3 regions of the Paenibacillus sp. FSL R5-0378 genome follow, and region 3 is predicted to be linked to each of the others. Evidence: riboswitches for the same ligand, from Rfam matches in the RefSeq annotation. Region 3 holds a riboswitch; each other region holds the start of a gene.
What was found. A riboswitch is a leader RNA that binds a small molecule or an ion and turns the genes downstream of it on or off. The one in region 3 is predicted to bind cyclic di-AMP.
Positions count from the first base shown of each region.

Region 1: linked by a shared signal. The riboswitch ahead of MKY74_RS24290 (3D domain-containing protein) and the one ahead of MKY74_RS11765 (alpha/beta fold hydrolase) in region 3 are both predicted to bind cyclic di-AMP.
Region 2: linked by a shared signal. The riboswitch ahead of MKY74_RS08505 (hypothetical protein) and the one ahead of MKY74_RS11765 (alpha/beta fold hydrolase) in region 3 are both predicted to bind cyclic di-AMP.

Region 1 covers NZ_JBBPAY010000001.1:5,253,090-5,260,809, forward strand. Annotated here, with positions in the region: gene MKY74_RS24265 (DUF4178 domain-containing protein) at 1-269, opposite strand, end outside; gene MKY74_RS24270 (DUF350 domain-containing protein) at 319-723, opposite strand; gene MKY74_RS24275 (PspA/IM30 family protein) at 834-1,502, opposite strand; gene MKY74_RS24280 (NADH:flavin oxidoreductase/NADH oxidase) at 1,747-2,769, opposite strand; gene MKY74_RS24285 (polysaccharide deacetylase family protein) at 3,043-3,885, shown strand; gene MKY74_RS24290 (3D domain-containing protein) at 3,959-4,618, opposite strand; cyclic di-AMP (ydaO/yuaA leader) riboswitch at 4,622-4,776, opposite strand; gene MKY74_RS24295 (amino acid ABC transporter ATP-binding protein) at 5,015-5,737, opposite strand; gene MKY74_RS24300 (amino acid ABC transporter permease) at 5,724-6,383, opposite strand; gene MKY74_RS24305 (transporter substrate-binding domain-containing protein) at 6,553-7,362, opposite strand.
Region 2 covers NZ_JBBPAY010000001.1:1,835,056-1,842,775, forward strand. Annotated here, with positions in the region: gene MKY74_RS08480 (PAS domain-containing protein) at 1-410, opposite strand, end outside; gene MKY74_RS08485 (helix-turn-helix domain-containing protein) at 658-1,014, shown strand; gene MKY74_RS08490 (urease accessory protein UreF) at 1,104-1,763, opposite strand; tRNA gene MKY74_RS08495 (tRNA-Leu) at 2,014-2,096, shown strand; gene MKY74_RS08500 (glutathione peroxidase) at 2,242-2,736, opposite strand; cyclic di-AMP (ydaO/yuaA leader) riboswitch at 3,047-3,257, shown strand; cyclic di-AMP (ydaO/yuaA leader) riboswitch at 3,381-3,553, shown strand; gene MKY74_RS08505 (hypothetical protein) at 3,691-4,080, shown strand; gene kdpF (K(+)-transporting ATPase subunit F) at 4,222-4,299, shown strand; gene kdpA (potassium-transporting ATPase subunit KdpA) at 4,369-6,048, shown strand; gene kdpB (potassium-transporting ATPase subunit KdpB) at 6,065-7,720, shown strand, end outside.
Region 3 covers NZ_JBBPAY010000001.1:2,493,893-2,501,612, forward strand. Annotated here, with positions in the region: gene MKY74_RS11755 (MATE family efflux transporter) at 1-545, shown strand, start outside; gene MKY74_RS11760 (hypothetical protein) at 586-1,215, opposite strand; cyclic di-AMP (ydaO/yuaA leader) riboswitch at 1,699-1,886, shown strand; cyclic di-AMP (ydaO/yuaA leader) riboswitch at 1,974-2,138, shown strand; gene MKY74_RS11765 (alpha/beta fold hydrolase) at 2,322-3,137, shown strand; gene MKY74_RS11770 (SDR family NAD(P)-dependent oxidoreductase) at 3,299-4,138, opposite strand; gene csaA (chaperone CsaA) at 4,423-4,752, shown strand; gene MKY74_RS11780 (DinB family protein) at 4,783-5,295, shown strand; gene MKY74_RS11785 (LysR family transcriptional regulator) at 5,354-6,232, opposite strand; gene MKY74_RS11790 (MFS transporter) at 6,416-7,636, shown strand; gene MKY74_RS11795 (VOC family protein) at 7,705-7,720, opposite strand, start outside.

The sequences.
Region 1 (7,720 bases), 2.8 Mb from region 3:
GCAGGATTGTCAAGCCGGCCGTCGATCGGAGCGTACAATTCATACTCCACGGTCTCGCGCTCTTCAATATGAAGGTAAGCGATCGTGTTCCCGTCCCGGAGCGTGAGCAGAACGGCGTTTCTTCCGCGGTTGTGCACGCGTCCGATGACTTCGTACGTGACCAGCGATACCTCGCAAATATCTCCCGGCATCAGCGCCAGCATGCTTTTCTCCGGTTTCGGCGGTTCCGGCTTGGCAAACAGGTTGCCTATTCTTTTAAATACACTCATATGCTATAACTCCTTAGGTAATCAAACTTTAATATATATTGGGGTCGTGCTACAGGCAGGCGGTAATGATGAGGGCGCCCACCAAATGGATCGTACCGGCAAACAGGCCGTAACCCACTTTGCCCTGCTGTGTACCTGTATCCAGGTCAAGCTTTGCCCACCATCTCATCAAGACGCGCACGATCGCTTCCAGCACGAGTAAGATCAAGAAGGAGACGATCGATACGACAAGCGCTTCCAGCAGGTTATTCGAGGTCCGAATCGAAACGGACAGAATGTAACCCTGGGACAGCAGCTTGATGACCAGGCGCGAGGTGACCGCCATGTTGCCTGCCTTCACTTCTTCAAAATCTTTGTACTTGGTAAACAGCGAATCCACAAACATCAAAATAAAGAGCAGGATCGCCCCGGAACCTGTCCATACCAGAATCCCTTTAATGATATTAAAATCCATCTACCTTAGCCTCCACATCTTCTCAACGTCTCACTCATACATAATAAAAGCGAAGGAGAAATATGACAAATGTTCCCCTTCGCTATTCATCATACCCGGTTTATGGCAGATTATTTGTTCTCGTACTGCTTCATGAGCGCTGCCAGCTCATCTTCAACTTCTTTGTCCTTGCCGAGCTGTTCGAACTCATCGTCGAGCGATTTGCCTTTGGCGGACATTTCGTTGCTGGCCTCGGCTTGCGCCTCCATCTGCAGCATCTTCTCTTCCATCCGCTTCATGCCGTTCGTCGCAGAATCGGTGCTGAAGCCGTTCATCGCCTTGTTGATTTCGGTTTGCGCTTTGGCCGCATTATAGCGGGCTACCAGCGTCTCTCTTTTGTTCTTCATTTCGGTGAGCTGCTTGCGCATTTCCTCAAGCTTGGCACGGAGATTGTCGGCCGAAGCCTTGTTCTGGTCGTAGCTTGCTTTGTATTCGTTCATTTTCTGCTCAGCCGATTTTTTCTCTTCCAGCGCACGGCGGGCCAGCTCAATGTTCTGTGCCTGGGCTGCGGTGTGTGCCTGCTGGGTACGCTTCTCAACGAGCGCCTGCTGCTCTTCGTACAGCTGCTTGAATTTTTTCTCGATGGCGATTTGAGCGGCTACAGCCTTCTCCGCGTCTTCCAAATCTTCGGTCATATCGCGGATGTATTGGTCCGTCATCTTGATCGGGTCTTCTGCCTTATCAATAATCGCATTAATATTGGACATTGTTAAATCGCGCAGTCTTTTGAAAATAGCCATGGTTTCTTGTTCCTCCTGAAAGGTTAATGTGTTCTTCTTGATACTCTTTTACGCAGCAGTTTTAGGACCGTTTCAAAAATCGCCAAAATTTTTTCGGCGTTTGTTCATCTTCCATAATATAGCAGTAAGGAGCCTTCATTCAAGGGTATGTTTACCGTTTAAAAAACGCGGGAGCCGATCCTACGGATCTGACTCCAGCGTTTTGTTGTGAATGCTTGATTAGCTTATTTCCGCAATGCCTAAGTTAAAAAGCGCGCAAGTACTGTTTCGGGATCTTCTGTTCTCCGTTCAACTCTTGGGCCGCATGAAGCGCCCAATAAGGATCCTTCAGCATGCCTCTGCCGACTGCGACCAGATCCGCCTTTCCTTCCAGCACCACCTGCTGCGCTTCCTCGTAATTTTCCAAGCGGCCGACAGCGATTACCGGTACATCCAGCTTTGCCTTCATTTGCTCCGCCAATTCCACCTGGTACCCCGAGCCGGCCTTCGGTCCGCCGTTCGATCCGATATGACCTTCACCGCCGGAGGAAATATGGAATACGTCCACGCCCGCATCCCGGTATCGTTGGCAGATTTCCGCGCAGTAATCGACGTCATAACCGCCGTCCACGTACTCCTTGGCTGACACTCTCATCAGAACAGGCATGTCTTCAGGGACCGCCTTCTTGACGGCTTTAACAACTTCTTCTCCGAACAACGCCAGGTCTTTTCCATACGCATCGTCTCTTCGGTTGGTCAGCGGAGAATGGAACTGATGGATTAAATAGCCGTGAGCGCCGTGTATCTCGACGGTATCAAAGCCGGCTTCCACCGCGCGCCGGGCCGCTTCCCCATAGGCGGTAACCAGACTCTGGGCCTCTTCGGTGGACAAAGCCCTCGGAATTTTATATTTCTCGTCAAAACGGATGGCCGATGGGGCTACGGGCGGGTTCGCGTCCTCCGCCTTGCGGCCGGCATGGCCCAACTGGATGCCGATCCTTGCGCCATGGGCGTGCACTTCGTCGACGATTTTGCGGTAAGCAGGGATCTGCCCGTCATCCCATATTCCCGTATCCCGGTTCGTAATCCGTCCGTCCGGGTGAACCCCCGTCATCTCTACGATAATCAATCCGGCTCCGCCGACTGCGCGGGATACATAATGGACATAATGCCAATTGTTAGGGATCCCGTCCTCAGCCTGTACCGAATATTGGCACATCGGAGGCATAACAATCCGGTTTTTCAGAGATAATCCTTTAAGTACATAAGGTGTAAATAGATCTGCCATTGCTTCGTGTCTCCTTTATGTTGTATGTGATTAAGCCTATATGACAACAGGGTTATATGATTGCAGCGCCGCCGTTCAATCGTCCATACCTCGCGGTTACGGCCAACGAACAGCGACCGTAATCCATCAGTTCTATTATACACGCTTTGCCGAACGATATGAAAATGTGGCCCAGCAACTGATTTAAAGCAACATAATTGCATCAACTTATGGACATAACAAGGATAAATCATGCTTTCGCTGTTTGTCCGCGGTGGAAAGGAGTCGAGACGGATGAAAAAGAAGCTGTTATGCACATTGCTGTCTTCCCTGCTGATCTTGTTGTTGATCTGTCCTTGGCAGTCCGGGTGGCCGGCAGCCGCCGCTCAAGGCGGTGAACCCCCGGAACATTCGTCAGGTTCCGAACCTGCACGGGAAACCAGCAGCCGGGAGGCGAAAGAAAAGCGGAAGGAACAGCAGATCCTTACGCTAGGCCAGCTGATCAAAAAATATCCCGAAACGTTCAAAATTCACGGTCCGCGCGTCAAAGAGGTGGCCCTAACCTTTGATGACGTGCCGGATCCCAGGTTTACTCCTCAGATCCTGGATGTGCTCAAAGCCCATCATATTAAAGCCACCTTTTTTGTGATGGGCAGCCGGGCGAAGAAGCATCCCGAGCTGGTCGAGCGCATTGTCCGTGAAGGACATGTGATCGGAAACCACTCCTATAATCATCCCGTGTTTCACAAATTGGAGATGGACGAATATGTAGCCGAGATTAAGCGGACGGAGAACACGCTTTACGGCATCGTCGGCTATAAGCCCAAGCTGATCAGGCCGCCTTATGGAGACATCACGGAACGCCAACTGCGCTGGGCCAAGCAGCAGGGCTACAAAATCGTAAACTGGAACGTCGATTCGCTGGATTGGAAAGGAATCAGCAAGGAAGCGGTCAAGCGCAACGTGCTGTCCACCGTTGGGCAAGGCTCGATCATTCTTCAGCATGCGGGAGGCGGAACCACGTCCAATCTCAGCGGTACGATCGATGCCCTTCCGGACATTATTCAGACTTTGAAAAATAAAGGCTATTCATTCGTCACGCTGCCGAGGTTACTTCACGTTCCAAAAGACAAGTAACGCGCTGAGCGTACAAAAAAAACCGGCTTGAGTACAAAAGCCGGTTTTTCCGTGTTATTATGAATAGCATTGACTATTTAATGAAGTACAGCTCAACGTCCTGGAACCCGAAGGCACTAACGCTTTCCGGGCTGCCCGGCACGAAAATGTCGATGCGTTTCCCCTTAATCGCACTGCCGGTATCCTTAGCTGTCGCTACGAAGGCTTTCTTCGGAAGGCCTTGGAAGCTGTGACCGGTAACCAGCACTTTCGTTCCCAACGGGATAACGGAAGGGTCAACCGCGATCGTTCCCAGCTTCAGCGGGTTGCCGAAGTAGTCCACTGCTCCCCACTTGCCGTTTTCGCTAGCGGCAGATGAATAAGCCGTAGCTCGGACGTCCAGCGTTTTGGAGTAATTGAAGGTTTTACCCCATGCTTCCACGACTTTGTCATCGCCGTTGACGTTCAGGGAAGCTGCTGTGATGATGGAGCCGTTGTCCTCTGCGGCAAATGCCTTGGCTGTGCTTGCTCCGGGAACGTTTAATTTCAGGCCTGGATAAATATTGGTTGCTTCTACGCTCGGATTTGCATTCATCAGCTGATTCAAATTAACGCCATATTGTTTAGATAATGTATAGAAGGTGTCTCCATCCTTCGCTACATGGACCGAGTCCGCAAACGTGGGTACCGCTTGTACCGCCAGAGAAATGCCGATGATGGCTGCAAGTGTCTTGATTCCTTTAAATCTTTTCATGGTTCCTCCTTAAGTCGTGATGCCTGCGAAGTTAGCTGTCGGATTCGGATTGAGGAGACAACCCTACGCCCTATTGGTGCGATTCACCCCAAGCGTACTATGTACACAAATTACATCCCCCGCACTTTACCTTAGAAAAGTTTCGGCTCAACAAATATATCACAATTTTGTAACCTGTGCGCATGAAAATGTTACCAATCCAAAAGTCTTGAATTATCAGGCTTTATTTAGGGTTGTTAGCTGACTTAAGCAAGGGAGCAGCAGCTCAATTCCTTTTAAAATAGTTACAAAATCCTCATTCATTTTAACAATTTATTCATGAAAAGGTACATAAAAAGCCCTGGATGAGTAATATTCTCGTCCAGGGCTTTATCATTTTTATATGCAGGCACTTTGTCAAAGAACCTTGCTCAGAAAATCTTTCGTGCGGCTGTTTTGTGGGTTACCGAACACTTCCGCAGGCGTCCCCTGCTCGACGATTTGTCCGCCGTCCATAAAGACGATCCGGTCGCCGACTTCCCGGGCAAACCCCATTTCATGGGTTACGATGACCATCGTCATGCCGCCCTCCGCAAGCTTCTTCATGACCTCCAGCACTTCGCCGACCATTTCGGGGTCCAGGGCCGAAGTCGGCTCGTCAAAGAGCATGACGTGGGGCTGCATGGCCAGCGCCCGCGCGATGGCGATCCGCTGCTTCTGCCCGCCTGACAGCTGGGACGGATACGCATCCTTCTTGTCGGATAATCCGACCGTGCGCAGCAGGTCAAGGGCAATCCGTTCCGCCTCGGCCGGCGGCTGCTTTTTCACCTTAACCGGGGCTAGCATGAGGTTCTGCAGCACCGATTTATGCGGGAACAGATTGAAATGCTGGAACACCATGCCCATTTTTTCGCGGGTGGCATTGATGTTGTGGCGTTTGTCCGTAATCGGCTCGCCTTCAAACGTGATCTGCCCCCCTGTTGGCGTTTCGAGCAGATTCAGGCAGCGGAGAAAGGTACTTTTCCCCGAGCCGCTGGGGCCGATCACGACGACGACCTCGCCTTTGGCGATGTCGATGTCGATCCCTTTCAGAATCTCCAGCTTGCCGAACGATTTGCGCAGATCTTTAACGCTGATCATCGGTATTCAGCCTCCTTTCGAATACCCCTAGCAGCTTGGACAGGGTAAACGTCATAATGAAGTAGATGGCCGCAATGACCAGCAGCGGACTGAGGTAATCATACGTAATCCCTTGGATAGCCCCCGACTGGTACATCAAGTCGGTGACGCCGATAAACGATACGATGGATGATTCCTTGATAATCGTAATAAACTCATTGCCGATGGCCGGCAGCACGCTTTTAACAGCTTGGGGCAGCACGATGTACCGCATCGTCATGCTGCGCGTCATTCCGAGGGAACGGGCCGCTTCCGACTGGCCACGGTCCACCCCCTGGATTCCGGCACGGAACACTTCCGCAAGGTACGCGGAGCTGTTAATGGACAGCGTAATTGCACCGGACTCGATCGGCGTAAATTTGACCCCGAAGGCCACGAGGCCGTAGTGAATAATAAACAGCTGAACAACCATCGGGGTACCGCGGAGAACTTCCACCCATACCGAACCGATTAGCTTCGGCAGCCAAAAGCGGGACATCCGCATCAAGGATATAAGAATGCCCAGCACGAAGCCGCAGAAGACGCCGATGGCCGCCAGGAGCAGTGTATACTGGATACCTGTCGCAAAATACGTCCGGTAATCCCAAAAAACGGAGAACATATTCATAAAGACCCAAGAACCTCCTTTGTCATCATACCTGCCTGTCCCATCCTTTCCCTGTATACAACAGATCGGGACATATTTGAAACAAGGTACCCATCATTGAACAGAAAAAATAGCGAATTCGCTTCGCTATTTTATCCGATGTATAAAATGAGAACAGACAGCTTAACCTCTATTTCTGTGCAGCCAAATCGCTCGCTTCGGCGACGTACTGCTCAATCTTGTTTTCGGATTTCAGACGGTCCAGCGTTTTATTGATTTGGTTCACGAGCTCGGTGTTGCCTTTTTTGATCCCGATCGCGTAGCCGTCTTCCTTATAATCAGGAACCGCATCCGCAATTACCAAACCTTTGACGTTCTTGATGTATGCTTCGGCAACCGGTTTCTCCATGATGGAGGCATCCACGCGGCTCGAATTCAGCTGAAGCACAATGTCGGAAATTTTGCCCAGGCCGGTGATCTTCGCCCCCGGAATCGTCTTGGCAATGTCCTCCTGGATCGAACCCTTCTGAATGCCGAGCGAAGCTCCTTCCAGAGCTTTCATCGTGCTGTATTTGTCTTTGTCAGCCTCTCTGACGACAACGGCCTGCTCTGCCTTATAGTAGTTGTTCGAAAAATCGATTTGTTTCTTGCGTTCTTCGTTTGGTGTAAGGCCAGAAATGACAAAATCTACCCGGCCGGTGGACAGCTCGCCGAGAAGCGCATCAAAGCTCATGTCCTTGACTTCAAGCTGCGCCCCCATGTCTTTGGCGATTTCCTTGGCGATTTCGATATCGAAGCCGACGATTTGGTCCTTGCCGTTCACCATTTTATGAAATTCGTACGGCGGGAAGTCCGCGCTAGTACCAAGCACGATCGTCTTGCCGCTGGCCGGCTGTTCGCCCGCTGCCGTGCTGCCCTCAGTCGAAGGTTTGCTTCCGCATCCGGCAAGCAGGGAGCCTGCCAGCAGAATGCATGCCGTTAGAATACCCCATTTTTTCATATCTATCTCTCCTGTCCATTTCAATGATACTTATTGTTGTTCAAAGGCATGATCCGTATCCGGCCCAGCCCGAAAAACCACGGTTCTAATCATACAATAAAAATGCATGATTATGCAATGACATTTTCATACAGTGGTCAATACATTTCAAAATAGCCAGAATAATGCGGATTATAGCTTTTTAATACCATTTATTCCTAGTTCTATTGTTTCTTTTAGTCACCTCCCCTTCTTTTTCGGAATAAATATGTATTTACCGTTTCAAGGCCCGTCTCCTTCCTAATCCGATGCATAAATCCCTTCAAAAACCTGCACCCTTTGAAAGAAAAGCTTCTTATTATGTAATTACACGCAATGG
Region 2 (7,720 bases), 660 kb from region 3:
GCGGTCATCAAGTCGTTCTCGAGCTGCTTGCTTCGGCTGATATCCGACAGGCAGACGATCATTCCCCGGGGTTCCTCCCTGGCGCCGTTCCGGAGCGGGAAAGCCTCGATTTGAAACCAGCGGGAGGGCTGGATGCAGCTCGACCGGAATTCGTTCCTGTAGTATGTAGAAATACCCTGCAAAACCGCCTGGAGTCTGTCCATGTCTTGTTCGTCTTCTCCCGAAAGGGCGTCGGCGATTTGCATAAAATTAATACCAACCCAGTTAAAGGATTGGGGGACGCCTTCGTCATATGCGCTTTGAATCCAGGCGTGGTTCACTGAAATGATAACTCCTCCGGCATCCACGACGGCAATACTTTGCCTCATGGCATGGATCAATTCATGATAAGAAATGTCGAGTGTGTGCAAAAGCGGTCGCTCCCTGTCTTGGTATTGGTCATAAGCGGGCCCGAATCGCGTTGGAAAGGTAATGTCAGATATGAAGTGAATGATTGCAGGGCGGTTGGATTAGAAAAGGGACTAATGATACAATAAGAGCCATAGGTATGGAAATTCCTAATATAAAGAATACTATACACGTTTTTGCGTCATATTGCAAGCATGAAATTACTTAAATGCGTCGTTTTTTTGCGACATGACTGGAAGGCGGTTTTTTATGCAATCCATTTACGGACGTATTGAGGCATTGATTAAGCAGAAGGGGATGACCAAAAAGTCGTTTTGCGAGCAGCTTAATATCAGCACGGGGAATTTCGGAGATTGGAAAAGGGGGAAGTCCACCCCGAGCACCAATAAATTGATCGAAATCTCGAGCTTTTTCGGCGTCAGCCTTGACTGGCTGATTCTGGGCAAGGAACCGGGGCCGTATATGGTGAAAGAGCAGCAGGATCCTTATTTGTGGGAAAACGGAAGGCAGTTAAACGAAATGCCGCTATCCGATCACGAGAAGGAGTTTATCAAGGAGTACATCAAGTTTGTGGAATACCGGAAGAACCAGTCCCGCGATCAGTAAGATGAAGGTCAAGTACATACATGGGAACAGAAAAGGCACTTCGCTGCGGCAGGGCAGAGCGGAGTGCCTTTGTGGTGTTGTTAAAGAGATCACGAGGCGATATGGGAGTCGTTCTCCTGGATATTGAAAAGGTCTGTGGGCAGGGAGTCTTTCTCCGCTGTCCATGCGCGCTCCATTTCAGCCGTCCATTTGCCGGCCAACGCTTTGGCGTCGTGAGGCGGAATGCTCAGCGAGCGGGCAGCGAGCTGGATGCATGTGCAGACCGCAGATTGCATATAGCCATAAACGGTGTGGTCGCGGCTGGACCCGAGCTGATAGTTGACATAGGCATGCGCCGTGGCCAGGCAGACGGGAGACAGTTCTTTCTGCGCGAGTTCGTCAAGAGCCTTCAGATTGAGCCAGGGGTACAGGGCCTGGGCCAGTTTCAAAAGTCTTCTGCCCCGTTGGCGCACCGCTTCATCATTTTCATGGGCAGCGATTCTTCCGAGGATGTACCGGTCAATCCGGGCGATCTGACGGATATCCCGTTGGTCGGCAGCTGCGTAAATCGCCAGAATGGCCGCGCCGTCTTGGCGGACCAAACGATTCATCATCGGATGAAGGATGAACCCTTCCAGCTCTTCCTGGCTCTGGATGCGCCCTTCTGCAATCCGGGTTTGGAGGTCGAACACATGGCTGAAGCCTCCGACCGACAAGTCGTTATCCAGCGTTTGCACGTAATCGAGCAGTTTGGTGCTTTTGTCGTTCAACGCGGTCACCTCCATTTTGTTGTGGTAATAAATATTACATGAATTGCGAAGTTAAATCATCGATCACTATTATTTGTAAGTTAATATTACATAAATATAATGATTTGTCAATGTTAGGGCGACTAAATCACTGTTTTTTTCGTTTTTTGTGTTATATAATATTACATGATTGGTGTTATAATGCATTTCCCTTTACAATTCGGATGATTTTGTGTATAATAAAAAAGTTCGCTAAATGAACTTTGGATATGCGGTAGTGGTGGAATGGCAGACACGCTATCTTGAGGGGGTAGTGGGCGTACGCCCGTGGAGGTTCGAGTCCTCTCTACCGCATCTATGAACACAGAAAGAAGCTTCCTTGGAGAAATCCAGGGAAGCTTTTTTTGTTGCTTAATGCATTTTCGTATATTTTGGGTTCCCGCAAAGCAAGTGAATTTCGGATCGCAGCAAGTAGCGTTATTTTGTAGAGCTGATTTGCCTATTCGCTTTTTCCGGATGCAAGCAGCTTGCGAATGTCGTTTTCGATTTTGTCCGGTGTCGTTTTGGGCGCGTAACGCTTGATGACCCTGCCCTTGGAGTCGACCAGGAACTTGGTAAAGTTCCACTTGACCGCTTTCGATCCGAGCACGCCCGGCGCTTCCCGGGTCAGGTATTGAAACAGTGGGTGGGCGTTGCTGCCCTTGACGTCGATCTTCTCAAACATCGGGAACGTGACCCCGTAATTCATCTGGCAGAATTCGCCGATCTCCTCGCTGGTACCGGGCTCCTGATTGGCAAACTGGTTGCTCGGAAAACCGAGAATTTGAAAATGATGGTCGCCGAACTCGTCGTACAGCTCCTGCAGCCCGCGAAACTGCGGCGTAAATCCGCATTTGCTGGCCGTGTTCACGATCAGCAGCACGTCACCTTCATATTCCTTTAACGATACCTCTTTACCGCGCAGCGTGTTCACTTGAAAATCATAGACGCTCACTGCCATCCTCCTCCTTTTGTGCTGCTATGAATCATCATCCAGCCGAATCATTTACCAAGCACACAATTTAATTTTAAACGATTGAACTGTAATGTCAATGCGGATATTCCTGCGAGCCAGTGTCCCTTAATGACCTGGATTCCATAAATGCGCCAAATCGGGAGCATGGAAGAGGTAGAAGTCAAAAAGCCAAAATGTAAGCGCTAATAAGGTCCTGAATGTTCCAAAATTCGCGGTTCATGATTTTTAGACTGCCTTTACAGCTTGGAAGGAGCGGGTGTATGATTCAGAGCGTATTCAATACAGTTTCCATTACTAATCGCTGAGTTTCCGCAAAAAAGCGCGGAAATCGGGGGAACCAAACGCGTGCCATGGAGCAGCGAACCGGTGTGAGAGTCGGGGGTCTGCTGCCAGCCGCAGGGGTGAATCCCGGCTACGGATGCCATGGATCCGGCCGGGTAGAGCGACTCTCACCGCTCGAATCCGTCAGCTAACCTCGTAAGCGTCGTTTGAGAGAGGAATGATGAAACTTGCGACCCGAATAAACTTTCGGATCACAGGGGGATCAGCTGGCCTCTGTGTTTTTTTTTACCCTTTTTTAGCTTACTGGAACAAAAGAGAGCATTCATCACAATCACATACACTTATCAATAACGCTTAATTTCGGCCGGAAACGGCCGGGAGCGGGGGAACCACAGCGGCCGCCTGGAATGGAAGCCGCCGGGGTGAATCTTTCCGGTACGGTAAGTACCGGAAGGTAGGGCGACTCTCACGCCCGAATCCGACAGCTAACCTCGTCAGCGTAACGGGAGAGAGACAGCACTTGTCGTGCGCATTTTGAATATAGGACGATCCTTCATATTCGTCCACATTCAAGAAGCCGCGGGAAAGGTCCTTCTTTCCCTGCGGCTTCTTTTGCGTATTCGCGGCTGCCGCACAGGAGGAGCCTTTGAAATGGACAACGTCGTCATCGTGACCGCGCCGAACGAGGCGGGACGCAATTTTATCAAGCTGCTGATGTATTGGAAGAGGCCCTTTGCCGTTCTGACCAACAGTGCCCGGGAGGAACGCCTCTTGAGAAAAATGGGGGTGCAGCGGATCATCCGGCTGAATACGAATCACGCGGAGGATTGGGTGGTGCCCGAAATGGAGGTCGGCAAAATCTTTCTTTTTGAAAGCAGCCTCAACCTGACCTGCCGCTATTTGCAGATCTGCCGTCCCTGGACGTCGGAACCGGTATATGTCATTACGCAGAGGGGCAGCTCACCCGGCATTTACCGGGGGCTTGGTGCAGATCACATCATTTATACCTTAAACGGCGAAGTCGGATTTTTACTGAAATAAAGATGATTCTAACCATGCAAAGGAGAGACCGGAAACGATGATGGATGTATATATGATACTTGCGCTCGCTGCCACCTTTGGCGTGTTCTTGTTATTTTTTCATTGGTGCGGCCAAGTGGTGGAAGAAGGGGGCAAAGACCAATGATTGTCGTTGGGGCATTCGCCGTGCTTGTCTTTATCTATTTGGTTTACGCCTTGATCCATCCGGAAAAATTTTGACCGGTATTTTAAATCTGTAAGCCTCAAGGGGCCAAAGCAGAACATGCTCGTAAGAGGGGGAAGCCAGCCTTGGATATTTTGCAAATTTGTATCGTCATTTTCGTGCTCCTGCTGCTCGTGAAGCCGGTAGGCACTTACGTATATCATATATTCTCCAATGAACCGAACCGGACGGACCGGATTTTCGGCGGCGTGGAAAGAGTTTTATACCGGATCATCGGGCTGAAGCAGCGGGGCAGCATGAATTGGAAAAAGTACGCGCTCAGCATGATCGCAACCAATATCTTTCTGGTAGCGATCAGCTATATATTGCTGCGAACGATGGGCGCCCTTCCGGGCAACCCGAACGGCATCGGCAATATGGAGGCGAGCCTGTCCTTCAACACGGTCATCAGCTTTATGACGAACACGAACCTCCAGCATTACAGCGGAGAGAGCGGCATGTCTTATTTTGGCCAAATGATCGTCATCACGATGATGATGTTTACCTCGGCAGCCTCGGGCCTGGCTATCGCGATTGCTTTTATGCGCGGCATCACCCGCAGGGGTGAGGGGCTCGGGAACTTCTTCGAGGATTTTATCAAGGCGCATGTCCGCCTGTTCGTGCCGCTTGCCCTCATCGTAACCCTGGTGCTGGTCGGGCTCAAAGTGCCGCAGACGCTGGAGCCGATGCGGGCCGTGCAAACGCTGGGAGGCGGCGTGCAGCAGATTCCGCTGGGTCCTGTAGCCTCGCTGGAATCGATCAAGCACCTCGGAACGAACGGGGGAGGCTTCTTCGGTGTCAACTCGGCCCATCCGTTCGAGAACCCAAGCCCGCTGACCAACGTGATCGAAATTCTCAGCATGTGGACAATTTCGGCGTCACTGCCTTACACGTTCGGACGGTTCGCCCGGAACAAGAAGCAGGGCTGGATGATTTTCAGCGTCATGATGACGCTGTTCGTAGCGTTCCTGTGCCTGACGTATTTCTCGGAAAAAGCCGGCAACCCGCTGATCAACCAATTGGGAATCAACAGCTCGGCCGGCAGCATGGAAGGCAAGGAGGTGCGCTTTGGCATCGCGCAGTCCGCGTTGTTCACAACCGTCACCACCGCCGCAACGACGGGGTCGGTCAACAACATGCATGATACGCTGACGCCGCTGGGAGGACTTGCGCCCTTGGCCGAAATGATGCTGAACGTCGTGTTCGGCGGCAAGGGGGTCGGTTTCGTCAATATGATCATGTATGCAATCCTCGGCGTATTTATCTGCGGCCTGATGGTTGGCCGGACGCCGGAATTTCTGGGCCGGAAGATCGAAGCCCGGGAGATGAAGCTGATCGCGGTGGCGATTCTGATGCATCCCTTCATTATTCTTGCTCCGACGGCGATTTCGTTTATGACGCACCTGGGTACCGACGCCTTCTCCAATCCTTCGTATCACAGCTTGAGCCAGTCGCTCTATGAGTTCACCTCCTCGGCGGCGAATAACGGCTCCGGGTTCGAGGGATTGGCAGACAATACCGTATTCTGGAACGTCAGCACCGGTCTGGTGATGCTCCTCGGCCGATATATTTCGATTATTGCGCTGCTCGCCGTTGCAGGTTCGCTGGCGGTGAAGCAGAAGGTCGCCGAGACTCAGGGCACCTTCCGGACCGACAACAAGCTGTTCGCCGGCATTTTGACCGGAACCGTGCTGCTGATCGGAGCGCTGACGTTCCTTCCGGTCCTCGTTTTGGGGCCGGTCGCCGAATTTTTAACACTTAACTAAAGAGGTGGAGCAAGTCATGAGCGGACAACGCAAAAGTATGCTGTCTGGCGGCATTGCCAAACAGGCGCTGAAAGACAGCTTTATGAAACTGAACCCGGCCGTAATGATGAAAAATCCGGTCATGTTCGTTGTGGAGGTCGGCACCTTCGTTGTGCTGCTGATGGTTCTTTTTCCCTCTTATTTTCATACCGAGGGACGGATAGGGTTTAATCTGACCGTGTTTCTGATATTGCTCTTCACCGTCCTGTTCGCGAATTTCGCGGAGGCGCTGGCGGAAGGCAGGGGCAAGGCCCAGGCCGATACGCTCAAGAAGAGCAAAAAAGACACGACGGCGAACAAAATGGTGGGCGGCGAGATCAAGGTCGTGAGTTCGGCCGAGCTGCGCAAAGGCGATGTCGTCATCGTCTCCCAGGGAGAGATGATCCCGGGTGACGGGGAAGTCATCGAAGGTCTTGCATCGGTGGATGAATCGGCGATTACCGGCGAATCGGCACCGGTGATCAAAGAAGCCGGCGGCGATTTCAGCTCGGTCACCGGGGGAACTCGCGTCGTCAGCGACCAGATCAAGGTGATGATCAAAAGCGATCCAGGCGAATCGTTCCTGGACCGGATGATATCCCTGGTCGAAGGGGCGGCGCGCCAGAAAACACCTAACGAAATTGCTCTTAACACGCTGCTTACAACATTAACGTTGATATTTCTGATTGTGGTCGTCACGTTAGCGCCAATTGCCAAGTATTTCGGCATTTCGCTGGATATCCCGGTGCTGATCTCCCTGCTCGTGTGCCTCATTCCGACGACGATCGGCGGGCTGCTGTCCGCCATCGGCATCGCGGGCATGGACCGGGTTACGCAGTTCAACGTGCTGGCCATGTCGGGGAAAGCCGTCGAGGCATCCGGCGACATCAACACGATCATTTTGGATAAAACGGGTACGATTACCTTCGGTAACCGGATGGCGAGCCAGTTCATTCCGGTGGGGGACGCGGATTATGCGGAAACCGCCTATTGGGCGGCCGTCAGCTCGGTTAAAGACGAGACGCCGGAAGGCCGCTCCGTGCTGGAACTGGTGAAGAAGCAGTCGATAGAGGTTCATCCGGAAGCGGCCGCCGCTGGAGAGTTTATCGAGTTCAAGGCGGAGACGCGGATGAGCGGCATCGACCTGGTGGATGGGCGGCATGTCCGTAAAGGGGCGGTGGACGCGGTTAAGCGCTGGGTGCAGGCCCAAGGCGGAAGTATTCCGGCGGATCTGGATATGGAATCCGATAAAATCGCGTCGGAAGGCGGTACGCCGCTGGCTGTCGCTGTGGACAGCCGTATTTACGGGTTGATTCACCTGAAGGATACGGTCAAACCCGGCATGAAGGAACGCTTTGACCAGCTCCGGCAGATGGGGATCAAGACGATCATGTGTACCGGCGACAACCCGCTGACTGCGGCTACGATCGCCCAGGAGGCGGGCGTCGATGACTTTATCGCCGAGAGCAAGCCGGAGGACAAAATCGCGGTCATCCGCCGCGAGCAGGCCGAAGGGAAGCTGGTCGCCATGACCGGCGACGGCACGAACGACGCGCCGGCGCTGGCCCAGGCCGACGTCGGGCTCGCGATGAACAGCGGCACGGCGGCCGCGAAGGAAGCGGCCAACATGGTCGACCTCGATTCCGATCCGACG
Region 3 (7,720 bases):
ACACGCAGAACATCATGTTCTTCGTCATGATTCTGGCCGTCTCGCTGGGCCGGGGCGGGCAGATCATCGTCGGGCAGCTGGTCGGCGCGGGCCAGAGGGAAGAGGCCTACAAGCAGGTGATCCGGAATCTGATCCGCAGCGAGCTGATTACGCTGGCGGCCGTCGCCGTGCTGACGCTGTTCCGGCACCCGCTGATGAAGCTGTTCACGACCGACCCGGACATTATCGCGATGGGAGCGGCCTTGCTGCTGCTGAGCTTTCTGCTGGAGCCGGGGCGCAACTTCAACGTCATCCTGGAACGGTCGCTGCAGGCCGCCGGCGACGCCCGGTCCGCCATGATCGTGTCCATCACGGTGACCTGGCTCTTCAGTGTGCCGCTGACGTACCTGCTCGGCATTTATTGGGGATACGGCCTGTACGGCATCTGGGCGGCTTTTATCGCCGACGAATGGCTGCGGGGCATCCTGCTCTGGGTCCGCTGGAGGAGCAAGGCCTGGCAGCGAAAAGCGCTGGTGCAGCTTCGCAGCGAGGAGCAGGCGCTATAGCCGCCCGCGCAGGCAGCACAAAAGAACCGCCACTCGGGGATTATCCGGGGTGGCGGTTCTTTGTGCCAGCGCCGAACAGGGACAGATATGCCGAGGAGCGGCGGATCAAGGCGCGGGTATCCGTCGGGAACTCCGGGCCGAGCAGCGGGAGGCGGTTGACGGGAGCTTTCGCCTGGATTTCCGTATCAAGGTCAGCCGTCAGGCCGGAGATCGCAAGCGACGTTCCTCCCCGGATGCGCAGCGATGCTGCGGCTCCTTCGGCGTAAGCCGTACGGTTCAGCTTGAGAAGGCCGACATCAAGGGATCTTCCCATCTGTTCGGCTGTTGTGCGCGCGGTATGCTGCTCCAGGCGTGACCTGACATCAAGCAGCGCCATCAGCGCGAGCGGGTACTGATTGTGGCCCGGCTGCTTCAGAATGTTCATGGCCGTCGCGGTGATGGCCTCTTCCAGCGTCAGGCCGCAAATATAGCGCAGGCGGCAGCCCCACCGTACCAGATCGAAGGCTTGCTTGCCTGAGCACAGCAGGCCCTCGGCAAGCCCTTCCTCGCCGGAGTAAGGCAGCTTTAAAATGCCGATCCGGCAGTTTTCCAGCCAGCCCAGGCTGTGGTGCTGGTATCTTGGAAGAACGATTTCAAACAGTTCGATGGTGGGAATCAAAGCCCGGTTCATCGTGACATCCTCCTTGACTGTGATTTCATGGATACTCCCTGCCGTCTTGTTCCGGATCGTCACGGCCAGTAGGGTTCCATACATGTGTCCGATTGGTAAACTATCCGCATCATACGTCCAAGGGATATCTTTGGCAAGAAGACGAGGCGGATTTTTCGGATCAAAACCAGCATCTTTCCAGCGCAAAGTCCAAAATTCCGGCAAAAAGCCGCTTTTTTTCAGCCTAGCGGCTTCAGCCCTATATCGGCATTATATTCCTATCCAATGGGCGGGTTCAGCCATTTGAATGGCTTCCCGCCTTCAGTTATCCAGCAAAGCTAAGGAAAGCGGTAGGAAAGGCCGTAAAACAATGATTCCTACGGATTAGGACCCGTTTTCCCATCAGATCCCCAAATAAAGCAGGGAATCGTATCGTTTCCCTGCTTTACAGTTCGCCGTCCCAGGCGTATATTCATTTCATCATCCAATAGAGTAAGATTTGCGACTTGATAAACGCTGAATTTTCCGATGAAAAGCGGGGGAACCAATCGCAGTCCTCGCCCCACGGAGCTTTATGCTGGGGCTTGCGGCTTGCAGGGGTGAATCGGAGGCAGGATAATGCCTGTTTCCGTAGGGCTACTCTCACGGCCCGAATCCGTCAGCTAACCTCGTAAGCGTAGTTGAGAGCGGAGGAAACTGTGATTTGACGCATCAACACAGGGTATCTGCTCTGTGTTTTTCTGTGCGCTCATTTTGAAGGATGAAGCGTGTACATGAAATATGTCTATTCGCTGAATTTCCGCCGGAGGGCGGAAAGCGGGGGAACCGGTCGTGTCTGCAGCATCCGCTGCGGCCATATGGGGTGAATCTCGAAAGTGATGAGTAGGGCTACTCTTGGGCCCGAATCCGTCAGCTAACCACGCAAGCGTGTTAAGAGAGGCAGCTGTTATTCATGCAGATGGCAAGGCTTATTCGGCCTTGGAGTTGGAAGCATGGAAGAGTGTCCTCTTTCCGTTGCTTCTTTTTTGTTGTTTAAACAAGGAGAAGCATCGATTCCCAAGCGGGCGGCGCCCGCGATTTTGCACAAACAGAGAAAACAGGTTATTTGGGAGAGAGGAGAACATGAAGTGCCTCAGATACAAGTAAACGGAACCACGTTATATTACGAAATTCACGGCAGCGGCACGCCCATCGTGTTCATTCACGGGCATTTGTCGTCCCATCATATGTTTGAGCCCCAGGTCGAATATTTCAGCAAGCGGGCGAAGGTAATCGTGCTGGACCTCCGGGGTTACGGCAATTCGGGGAAGCTTGACGTGGAGGTCGGGCACATTATGGAAACCCAATGCAGCGATCTGTGCGAGCTGCTCAATAAGCTGCATATTTCGCAGGCGACGCTTGTCGGCTGTTCCAGCGGAAGCGTGCTCGCCCAGACGTTTGCCGCCCTTCATCCGGACCGGGTCAGCGCCCTGGTGCTCGTAGACAGCTACTTCGCGGGATGCTTCGGGAAAAAGAACCATTTGCTGAATATTTGCGAGGCGTGCAGCTGGCTGTCTTATTATTTGCCTGCGGAGTTTTTCCTCCGGTCGCTGCGGGTGACGTATAACCGGTGGAGACCGGTCTACAGCATCCTGCGCAAGGAGCTGTACCACAAGCGGCCGACAGAGTCAATCAAGCAGCGCATGGAGCTGCTGCGTATGGAGATGCCCGCCAATTTGGCGCGGCTGCCGATGCCTGTACTGTGCGTCGCAGGCAGCCAAAGCGAGTGGTTCGTCAAGCAAATGCAGCGGGCGGCCACCCTGTTCCGGCATGTGCAGCTGGCGACGATCGAGGATGCGATGTACCCGACCCATTTGTGCCAGCCCCATGCATTCAACCGCATGCTGCTGAACTTTTTGATGGACCAGCATATTTACCGGACCCGGGAAGCCTATGGAGGATAGTCCGTGGTCATGGGATTTGCCTCCTGGAAAGAAAATCGCATCTTGAATCGCACTGGCCCTAACCAAACGATCTACTCGCTATATTAGCTAATCAGTTAACCGCCCGATAAGAAGGCGGTTAACTGAGCTCTAGCGAGTATTCGTTTTTTCAATGAGACTGATTATATTAAAAAGGGAGGGATGAACCGTCCATCAATATCGGTGAACCCGTATTCCTGGGCAAGATCACCAACCTGTAGTACCCGTCCGTTTTTCAGTTTCACCTCATCATCCCCAGCTAGGGCTGACACCGCTCGCCCTACGTAGTACGGCGACTCCGTGTGTTTCAGAGCCTCAACCTCTTTCCAATGAGCTTCATCTGTACCGAAGTTCCTTAATACCAGTTCTGTTCTCATCCAGCCAGGGGAGACCGCTACCACGGTTATTTCAGTGTTTTTGAGATCATGAGCTAATCCGAGCGCTGAGCGGTTAATGGTATTCTTGGCGAGGTCGTAATAGAAAGTTCCTAAATACTTATCCTGATCCTGAAATGTGGTATGTACGATCAATCCAGAATCAGCTTCCAGCATAAGCGGGATCGCATAATGGTTTGTCGCTATTTGTGGGCGTACTCCATTCTGAAACATAGCATCCCACATGTTCAGCGGATATTCCCAGAATGGTTTGGATTGTAAATTCACTTCCAAGTCATGCAGTCCCCAGACGTTATTCACTAGGATATGGAGCCGTCCTTGTTCCTGTCGGATTCTCTCGATCAAAGCCTGTGTATCCTCATCACGGGTATGATCGCAACGACATGCGTACGCCTCTCCTCCATGACTTCGAATCTCCTCCACAGTTTCATCGATACTGCCTGGAAAACCGTGTGTAGTCGTCCCTCGTAAACTTCTTCCGGATACATAAACTACTGCTCCGGCTTTCCCGAGCTCAACGGCAATCCCACGTCCTGCTCCCCGGCTTCCTCCGGTTACGAGAGCGATTTTCCCAGCGAGTCTCTTCAAGTCCATCTACTCCTTCGCAGTTATTTATTTCATCATACTATGGTAATACGTCATTAACTGTCGTAGTTTGAGGATGAACGATTGATTTTTGGAATCAATGAAAAGGCACACTTGAAAGTTAGGCATATGGCTAATTTGTTATTTGCGGCTATACCGATAAAATACGTTATGGGAATCTGGGCTGCGGTGTGCAGCCTTTTTTAGGTTGGTGAAAGTGCTTGTGCCATTGACAGGCAGGGATATAATGGAGAGATATCATCATGGCATAAGAAGGAGGAAAAGTTGTGGCAACCATCGAAGATTTGATGAAGCTGGACATTCGCATCGGAACGGTGGTCAAGGCGGAGCCTTTTCCCGAGGCGCGCAAGCCGGCGATCAAGCTGAGCATTGATTTCGGGGAGCTTGGAGTCAAGCGTTCTTCGGCCCAGATTACGAGAAGGTATACCCCCGAGCAGCTGGTCGGCCGCCAGGTGGCCGCCGTCGTTAATTTTCCCGTGCGGCGGATTGCCGGATATGAATCCGAGGTGCTCGTTCTCGGCGGAGTTCCGGAAGAGGGCGATGTGGTGCTGCTGGCCCCTGATGTGCCTGTCGGCAACGGCACGCCCATTGCTTGAACATTTTACAAAACGAAAGGATGGATACCGATGATTCTGCGCCCAACGAAGGAAGACTACAACGAAGGTTTCGCCAAGTATGTCTCTCTCGTACCTGAGGGGAACCTCGAGGAGATTCTGAACGGGTCTCTGAACCGGACGACCGCGTTTTATTCTGCACTGACGGAAGAAAAAGGGAATTACCGCTATGCGCCAGGCAAATGGAGCTTGAAAGAGGTGCTCGGCCATATTACGGATAATGAGCGCATCATGTGCTACAGGCTGCTCCGCATCGCGAGGGGGGACACCACGCCTTTGACCGGCTATGACGAGGAAGTGCTGATGGAAGGCGCAGCCTTCGACCGTTTCTCCATCGCCGAGCTTCTCGAGGATTTTGCCGCCGTTCGCCGCTCCACGCTGACGCTGCTGCGGAGCATTCCGGACGAGGCCTGGACCCGCAGAGGTATCGTGAACGGTTATGAATCCACCGCCGCCGCTTGGGCGTATATTCTGACCGGACATGAAATCCATCATTATAACGTGATCCAGGAAAGATACATATAACTTCCCAAGGGTCAAAATGGGGCCGATTGCCGGCCATGCTGCGCGCCTCGAGCTCGCACTATGATTTGAGGCGCTCCTCGGCAAGATGAATAAAAGCCTGCGCAGCATGGCCCAAATATTTATCCGCCCGGTAAATGATGCTCATTTCCCTGTAGGGCGGATCATCATGGATGGGGAGGAACCGCAGCTTCGGATCGCCGATGGCTTCGACGAGCGTAGGCGTCTGAACGGTAACCCCCATGTTTTCCCTGACAAAGCGGAAGAGCGAAGGGTTGGACGTCGTTTCCACGACGATGTCCAGGTTAAACCCGTGCTTCCGGCAGTATTGCTCGACGAGCTCCCTTCCCCAGAACCCCTTGGGATACATAATGATCGGCAGGCCGTTCAGTTCAGTCAGGGAGACCGACTTCCTGCCGGCCAGCTCGTGTTCGGCAGATACCACCACGCCGTACTCCTCCCGGGGCAGGGACCGGACCACCAGCCGGTTGTCGTAAAGCGGCTTGAGCGAGATGCCGATATCGATTTCCGTACTAAGGACGAGGTCCGCTACATCGACGGCCGAGACGATCTTGAGCCGGACGTTCGGATACCGGTTGCGGAAATCGATGAACATCGGGGTCAGGCGGAAATCGAGCTCGGAAGGCAGCACGCCGACGCCGAGCGTACCGCCCTGGTGATGGCGAAGTTCGCCGATCTCCAGCTTGGCGTTTTGCAAATTTTGAAAAATTCCCCTTGCCTGCTTAAGCAGGACCGAGCCCGCATCGGTCACCGCGATCCGTTTGCCGATCCGGTCAAACAGAGGCATACCGACCTCCTCCTCCAATGCCTTAATCTGCAGGCTTAAATTCGGCTGGGAGATGCCGAGCTTATCTGCGGCCCTCGTAAAATGCAGCTCCTCGCAAACGGCCACGAAATACTCCAGTTGTCTCAGTTCCATGTTAATTCCTCCTGTTCATGAACAATAGAACGCGGCGCACCGAAGTAGAAGTAAATTCTAGAATGTGTGAAAACACGGTTTTATCATTTGTATAACAAATTATTATTATAATTTCAATATAATTGATAAATGATTGCTCTCCCATTAAGATGTGATCAAATCGATCTGAGGGAGAGAGAAATAATGAGAAAACCTTCACTGTTTATGATGGCTGTCGCCTTCATTTTGGCCTCTTTAAATTTGCGGCCCGCGATGAATTCCATCTCGCCCATGCTGCAAGCCATCCAGCGGGATTTGGGCATGAGCTCGTTGTCGGCAAGTCTGCTTACGTCCATTCCGGTGCTGTGCATGGGGATATTTCCAGCCTTTGCGGTCAAACTGGGCCAGCGTGCCGGGCTGGAGCGCGTCATCGGCTGGTCGATTGCGGTCATCGGCGCCGGTACGGTGCTGAGATGGTTCACCGGGTCGTCAGCATACCTGCTGCTAACCACCGTTCTGTCCGGGCTCGGGATCGCTGCGGCAGGTCCGCTGCTGTCCGGGTTTATTAAGCAGCATTTTCCCGCCAAGGTACCCGTCATGATTTCGCTCTATACCGTATCCATGGCGGTCGGAGCCGCGCTCGCATCGGGATTGTCCCTGCCTTTATCGGTCCGGGCCCATTCGTGGCAGGAATCGCTGGCGGTTTGGGCTATCCTGGCTGCCGTCGCCCTGCCGGTATGGTGGTGGTCGGTTCTCCGTCATACCCGTCGGCCTGCCCGTGCGGAGCGCTCGGCAAGGGCGGCCGGACTTCCCTGGAACAGCGCCAAAGCATGGGCTCTCACGCTGTCCTTTGGCCTGCTCGCTGTTCTGTTCTTTTCGGTCACGGCTTGGCTGCCGCCGGTCGTGGAACATATGGGATACGGCAAAGACTATGCGGCGAACATGCTTGTCCTGTTCTCCCTGACACAGATCCCCGTCGGCCTCCTGTTTCCGCACTTGCTCCGGCGTCTGCCTTCCCGACGCTTCTGGCTGGCGCTGGGCGCACTGTCGATGGCCGCCGGCTTCCTGATGCTCTGGATGTCTGTGACGCCGTGGCTGGCGGCGATTCTGATCGGCATCGGCCCCGGCGTGCTGTTCCCGGTCAATCTGATGATGCCGATCGAAGCGGTAAGCGATGCTCAGCAGGCGACGGCCTGGTCGGCCATGACCCAATCGGTGGGATACGTGATTGGCGCGATGGGGCCGATGCTGCTTGGCGTGATCCACGACGCTGCCGGCAGCTATACGCTGCTCATCCCGGTGCTGCTGGCCGTCACGCTGGCCATGGCGGGGGTTCAGCAGCTGGCTGCGAAACCCGGAGCGGCGAAGGTGCTAAATAAGCAGCGGGCAAAGGAAAAGGAAACAGCCCTTCCCTTGGCAGAGTAAGGAAAGGGCCGTCGATGACAGAGCATCAGCCTGCCGGCTGGCAGTATAGATCGGGACAGAGGCAGGCTTTAGCAGAGGACCTCG